DNA from 3 places in the Pseudoalteromonas sp. CuT4-3 genome. Region 3 is predicted to be linked to each of the others. Evidence: predicted binding sites of a transcription regulator. Region 3 holds the regulator's gene; each other region holds the start of a gene.
What was found. Region 3 encodes sigma-54, which starts transcription at its own class of promoters, with help from an activator protein. Its sites were predicted from a motif close to GTTGGCACGNNNNTNGNNT; they were not measured.
Positions count from the first base shown of each region.

Region 1: flgJ (flagellar assembly peptidoglycan hydrolase FlgJ) is a predicted target of sigma-54. The motif match lies at 1,041-1,059, and genes of this name have one in related genera.
Region 2: VOI46_RS14830 (LiaF domain-containing protein) is a predicted target of sigma-54. The motif match lies at 960-978, and genes of this name have one in related genera.

Region 1 covers NZ_CP142030.1:2,630,186-2,632,459, forward strand. The annotation lists gene flgJ (flagellar assembly peptidoglycan hydrolase FlgJ) at 1-1,003, opposite strand, end outside; gene VOI46_RS12110 (flagellar basal body P-ring protein FlgI) at 1,139-2,233, opposite strand; gene flgH (flagellar basal body L-ring protein FlgH) at 2,245-2,274, opposite strand, start outside.
Region 2 covers NZ_CP142030.1:3,196,284-3,198,557, reverse strand. The annotation lists gene VOI46_RS14835 (VOC family protein) at 1-198, shown strand, start outside; gene VOI46_RS14830 (LiaF domain-containing protein) at 267-923, opposite strand; gene VOI46_RS14825 (BON domain-containing protein) at 1,241-1,807, shown strand; gene VOI46_RS14820 (YqaE/Pmp3 family membrane protein) at 1,873-2,031, shown strand.
Region 3 covers NZ_CP142030.1:3,032,981-3,035,254, forward strand. The annotation lists gene lptB (LPS export ABC transporter ATP-binding protein) at 1-330, shown strand, start outside; gene VOI46_RS14030 (RNA polymerase factor sigma-54) at 400-1,899, shown strand; gene hpf (ribosome hibernation promoting factor) at 1,927-2,214, shown strand; gene VOI46_RS14040 (PTS sugar transporter subunit IIA) at 2,219-2,274, shown strand, end outside.

The DNA.
Region 1 (2,274 bases), 400 kb from region 3:
GGGTAAACGCGCTTGTTGCAATATTTTTAAGCTCACTGCTATTTAGCACTTTTTTTATTTTACTCGCGTAATTAGGATCGGTTGCATAGCCTGCTTTTTGTAGCGAATCTAAAAATTCGTTTGGCTGTGCTGTTTTTTGTAATGCTTCTTCGTAGCGTGGGTTTTGCGTTAAAAAATCGACAAAGTCGTTCACGCTTTCTTTTATAGATTCGTAAGCTCTAAAACTTGCTTGCTTTTTAACAGGGGTACCTTGCTCAAATTCAAGCGTTACTTTACTTGCTTTATCGCCTTCCCAGCTTTTATCTGATTTAATATTGAACAGGTTATTTGAGCTATTCCCGTCGCTTTTATTAATAATATGCTTACCCCAACCCGTCTCAAGTGCCGCTTGGGCCACCATTACTGCAGGGTTTAAACCAATTTTTTCGGCCGCTGTTTTAGCATGCTCCCACACTGCACTAACAAACTCTTCAGCATTATTAAATGACGACTGTTGTGTAGGCTGTGTTGTGGTTTTAGTTTGTGTTGCCGCGCTGCTGACTACTGAGTCATCTTTATTTGCTTGCTTTTCACTGTGTACCTTTTCGTGCGGTAGTTCAGAGCCTGCGCGTTTATCACTGATAAAGTCGTTAGTAGTTCTTAATACGGAGCCAGGCATAAAGTTCTCAGCCTCTGGTGAGAGCTGCTGAACAATTAAATCAGCCAAACCCAAAGACCCATTTGATGAAAGCTCAGAAGAGAGCTGCTGATCGTGCATTTCTTCAAAAAACTTTACACCGCTTGAGTTAAACGGGCTGTCTTCATCTTCAAATGCTTCGTTGGCTTTACGCATCCCTTTTAGAAGCATTTGTGTAAAAATAGCTTCAAATTGTGCCGCTGCTTTTTTTAGCGCCGCTTTAGACGCATCAGTAGATGCATCACCGCTGTTTAAAGCGTCTTGACGTAAAGTATTAAGATTACTTAAATCAAAAAAGTTTTGCTTATCGAGGTGATTTGTTTCCATCAGCTTTTTGACACAAAAATGAATAATGCTTTAAGAAATGCAAAAATTGAGCCAAAGAAAGGTAAACAGTAAAAAGCTTAAGTACCTTTTGAGTACTTAAGCATTATGTGGAAGGGTAAACATTCTTAAAAATAATTAAATAACAACAAGCTGTCCGTTAATTGCACCCGCTTCTTTAAGCGCTTCTAAAATAGCCATTAGGTCTCCAGGTGCTGCGCCTACTTCATTTATAGCACGCACTAAGTCATCTAAGCTAACGCCGGGGTTAAAAACAAACGCACGAGAATCATCTTGATTAACGTCAATAATACTTTGCTGTGTAACAACAGTTTCGCCTTCTGCTAACGGATTAGGCTGCGTTACATTTTGCTGTTCAGCAATTGTGACTGTTAGGCCGCCATGGGTTATTGCCGCAGGCTGTAGCTTCACATTTTTGCCAATGACAATCGTTCCCGTACGTGAATTAACAATAATCTTGGCTGAGGTATCAGCAGGCTTAAACTCTAGGTTTTCAAGCGTTGATAAATAAGACACTCGTTGCGATGCATCACGTGGCGCAATAACGCGTACTGAGGCAGCGTCAATAGCTTGTGCACTATTAGGGCCTACCAAATTGTTAATTGTTGCTTCTAAACGTTTTGCCGTTGTAAAGTCTGGGCGGTTTAAGTTAAAAGTAATGTAGTCGCCTTGCATAAAAGGGCTTTTAACTTCGCGCTCAACAGTGGCTCCGTTAGGTACGCGGCCAACTGTCGGGGTGTTAATGACCACTTTGCTGCCATCAAGCCCTTGTGCTCCTAAACCACCCACAATTAGGCTACCTTGTGCTATGGCGTATACGTTTCCATCCACCCCTTTTAAGAAAGTTTGGAGCAAGGTGCCGCCACGTAAACTGCCTGCACTGCCAATAGAAGATACCGTAATATCAATTGTTTGACCCGGCTTTCTAAACGGCGGAAGCTCAGCATGGACTGCCACTGCTGCTACGTTTTTAATTTTAGGGCTTTGTGTTGAAGGCAGTGTAATACCAAAACTGTTTAGCATGCCTCTAAAACTTTGTTGCGTGTAAGAGTTTTGCTCTCCAGTACCAGGTAGCCCCACCACTAAACCATAGCCAACCAATTGGTTAGCACGTACACCTTCAACCATAGAGACATCTTTTATACGCTCGGCGCTGGCAGAAAATTGCCAGCCTAGCAGTATGATCAAAATAAACGCTTTAATGCTATTCATACTACTATCCTCTAAAACGGAAATAACGAGCTACTAAAGAA
Region 2 (2,274 bases), 160 kb from region 3:
CTGGCTCATTTTGCCTACGTTACAAACAACCTAGACGCTGTTATACAGCGCTTAAAACACGCCGGATTTAGCATTGATAAAGAGGGCGCAGAAAACCCATTTAGAAAAAACGTATATTACTTAGACCCAGCAGGGTTCGAGGTTGAGTTTGTGCAGTATATGAGTGACATTCCTAGCGAGCGTAATAACGACTTATAAAATAGGCATAAATAACGGTGTAGAAAAGCGCATAATATGGCTTTTCTACCCATTTGTTTTTACCCGTATTATTTATTACTCACCCCAAGCTGGGCCTTTAAATCATTAGCAAAACTCACAAATTTTTCTTTAATGGTGCGTTTAACTTTTACCTCCACCGAACCTAAAACTGTTTTACCTTCTAGGTTAATTGTGGGGCCTTGGCGCTTATTAAGCGACACCGTTTTGTTTTCAAAACTACCTAATATACAAAACATTTTAGAAACTACATTAACGTGCTCTGGTACGTAAATTTCTTCGCTGCCAAAAATACAATTTACATGCACGGTAACATGTTGGTGGGCAAAAATAGCATCAGTAAAATCTAAAACAATCGACCCCATATAGTTTTGAATGTAAATATCTTTAGGCACCACCCATTGGCCGCTACGCTCGCTTGAGCCTAAAATGCTTCGCAGTGTTAAGTTTTCTTCATCCGCTTGTTGGGCGCTGTAGTTAGGGGCAAATTGCGTTTGCTTTTGAGCACTGTACTGGGTATCTGTAGTAAGGGTTAAATCCTCAACTAAATTAAGTAACGCAGTATTTTCGGTTGCTTCCATTGCACTGTCTAAGCGCCTTTCAAAGGCTTCAGCTGAAATAACGCCATGGCTGTAGTTATAAATAAGTTGGTCTATCACTTGTTCGCGAACTTGCTCTATTGGGCGGTCTTCAATTTTTACAGACATGGGAATAATCCTTTTTATATGAGTTACCACTGTACATAGCAAGTGGTGTACCAAAACTTAACTATCTATATATCAATGGCTTATTATTTTAATAACTCCGCTTAATTTATTATATTAACGATAGATTAACCAAAATAGCAATATAATCGTTATTTTCACCACTTAAGAAAGTTTTACCTAATAGCCTGTAAATGTTTACTCGGAGGTGTTTTTATTTATACCTAATAAAATTGCTAACTCCTTGAATTTAAAGTGTTAATAAAGTTGGCCTAAAGCTCGCATACATAAAAGTGTCTTTAATCAAAAGGAGAAAGATTATGAAAACATTCAACAAATCTATGATTGCGGCTTTAGTTCTAGGTACTACAGCTATGGGTGCTCAAGCGGGCACTTGGGAAAATGAAAGTAAAGATGCTTGGATTGATGGTAAGGCAGAAACAGTGCTTCTTATGAACACTAATCTAAACAACTTTGACATTAACACTGATGTAAAAAATGGCAAGGTAGTACTTACAGGTAAAGTAAACAGCGACCTTGATAAAGAGCTAGCTGAAGAACTTGTAATTAGCCTAGATGGCGTATCTGATGTAGAAAACAACCTAACTGTTGTGAAAAACATGGATATGGACGACAAAGACCGTGACACTATGGATGATGACGATAACGACTTAACTGACGCTAAAATCACCACAGTAATTACTACACGTTTCTTATTTGACTCAGAAGTTGACGGTACAGATATCGACGTTGATACCGACAACGGTATAGTAAAACTTAAAGGTTCTGTTGAAACAGAAGCTGAAAAGCAGTTAGCAGTAAAAATCGCTAAAAATGCTGAAGATGTTCGTGACGTAGTAGATGAACTAACTATTGTTGCTGAATAATACACTATACTAAAAAGCCCAGCTTAGCTGGGCTTTTTGCTTGTCATTTTTAAAGGAGCTACATCATGGATATCATTCGTATAATACTGTCGATTTTATTACCGCCACTGGGTGTATTTTTACAAGTTGGTTTAGGTATGCATTTTTGGCTAAATATTTTACTAACTTTACTAGGTTACTTCCCTGGTTTAATTCACGCTATCTACATTATTGCTAAAAAATAATGTGTGGTGTGTTCAATGTGAGCCGGCCACTTTTTTATAATTATTAAAATTGTAAAAAAGCGGCTTACATACTTCAGCGTTTATTTTTCTGTTATTTCCTGCCTATTCGCATGCAAAAAGATTACTATTTAAGCAGTCAGCTTACTGATTGTTAAAATAAAGGTTTTTGCTAGTGACAAGCCTTAAAAAACTTTTTATACTGCAACCCGCTTTAGTCGCTCAGTGGCTAAACGCTTCAAAAAT
Region 3 (2,274 bases):
AGCCAAGGTATGGCGCTTTCTGGTGGTGAACGCCGCCGTGTAGAAATTGCCAGAGCACTGGCAGCAAACCCTAAATTTATTTTATTGGATGAGCCTTTTGCTGGTGTTGATCCGATTTCAGTGTTAGATATAAAGAAAATAATAGAACATCTTAAAAACCGTGGCATTGGCGTATTAATTACCGATCACAATGTAAGAGAAACCCTTGATGTTTGTGAAAAAGCCTACATTGTTTCTCATGGGGAGCTAATTGCATCTGGCACCCCAGAACACGTATTAAATGACAAAACTGTACGCGATGTTTATTTAGGCGAGCAATTTAGGCTGTAACATTTAAGCCATACCTACAAGCATCTGCTAATATTAATTATAACAACATAAAAGGATTGTTAGAGATACATGAGGCAATCATTACAGCTGCGCATGGGCCAGCAACTTACAATGACTCCACAATTGCAACAAGCGATTCGCTTGCTGCAGCTCAGTACATTGGATCTCCAGCAAGAAATACAAGAAGCACTTGATAGCAACCCGCTATTAGAAGTAGAAGAGCAAGATTACACGGAAGAGTCGGCTGGAAAAAATGAACAAAAAGCAGATACGGATGATGTAACCGTAAGCGCATCGGCTGACGATACAACCAGCGAGTACGAGCAAGACAGTGGCGAAGCTTTAAATAAAGACACCGTTAGCGATGATATGGCAATGGATGTAACTTGGGATGAGTACATGAGCGCAGCCCCTGCGGCATCCTCAGGCCCAATGCCGGAAGATGAGTCTATTTATCAAGGTGCCTCTACTGAAACGCTACATGAGTATTTAATGTGGCAGCTTCAGCTTACTCCTTTTAGCCCAACTGATGAAGCCATTGCTATTGCCATTGTAGAAGCTGTAGATGACTCGGGTATTTTAACGCTAAGTTGTGAAGAGATTTTAGAGAGCTTTAACCAAGAAAACGATGACGAAGTTGAAGTTGAACTTGATGAAATAGAAGCCGTTTTAAAGCGTATTCAGTTATTTGACCCTGTAGGTATAGCCGCGCGCAGTTTACAAGAGTGCTTGTGCATTCAGCTAAACCAGTTTGATAAAGACACCCCTTTTATAGAACAAACTAAAATGATCTTAACCGATCACATTGATCTATTAGCGGCACGCGACTATCGTACATTAATGAAAAAGACTAAGCTTAAAGAAGACGAGCTTAAAGAGGTCATGACCCTAATACATACCCTCAACCCAAAACCTGCAGATACAATAGTAAGGGAAGAGTCGGAGTATGTAATACCAGATGTGTCGGTTAAAAAAATAAAAGGCCGCTGGGTGGTAGAGCTAAACCCAGATAGCATGCCAAAAATACGCGTAAATAGTCAGTACGCGGCTATGTCACGTACCGTTAAATCAAGTGGTGATAGCCAATTTATTCGTTCTCACTTACAAGAAGCTAAATGGTTTATAAAAAGCCTTGAAAGCAGAAACGACACGCTGCTCAAAGTAACAAACTGTATTGTAAAACAGCAACAGGCATTTTTTGAACATGGCCCAGAAGCCATGAAGCCAATGGTTTTAAACGATGTTGCTGAAATGGTAGAAATGCATGAATCGACAATTTCGCGTGTTACTACGCAAAAATATATGCATACGCCACGTGGTATTTTTGAGCTTAAGTATTTTTTCTCAAGCCACGTAAGCACTGAAAACGGCGGCGAGTGTTCATCAACCGCAATACGTGCCCTAATTAAAAAGCTAATTGCCGCGGAAAACTCAGCTAAACCATTGAGTGATAGTAAAATTGCGGATATATTGGCAGAGCAAGGAATTAAAGTAGCTAGACGCACAATAGCAAAATACCGTGAATCGCTAGCTATTCCACCGTCAAATCAGAGAAAGAGTTTGATATAAGACGTAAAAAACAAAGAGGAAATGCTTATGCAACTAAACCTAACTGGTCGTCACGTAGAAGTAACTGATTCACTTAGAGACTATGTAAATAATAAATTTGCAAAGCTAGAAAGGCACTCAGATCATATTAGCAATGTGCATGTCATTCTCGATGTAGAAAAACTCAACCAAAAAGCAGAAGCGACTATTCATGTAAGTGGCGCAGATTTATTTGCCTCAACAGAGCACCAAGATATGTATGCCGCTATAGACTCGTTGATTGACAAGCTCGATCGTCAAGTCATAAAACATAAAGAGAAGCTTGCTAGACACTAATATTATGAAATTAAGTACATTAGTATGCCAGGACTGCAGCAAAGCTGCGGTCCTTTTTAG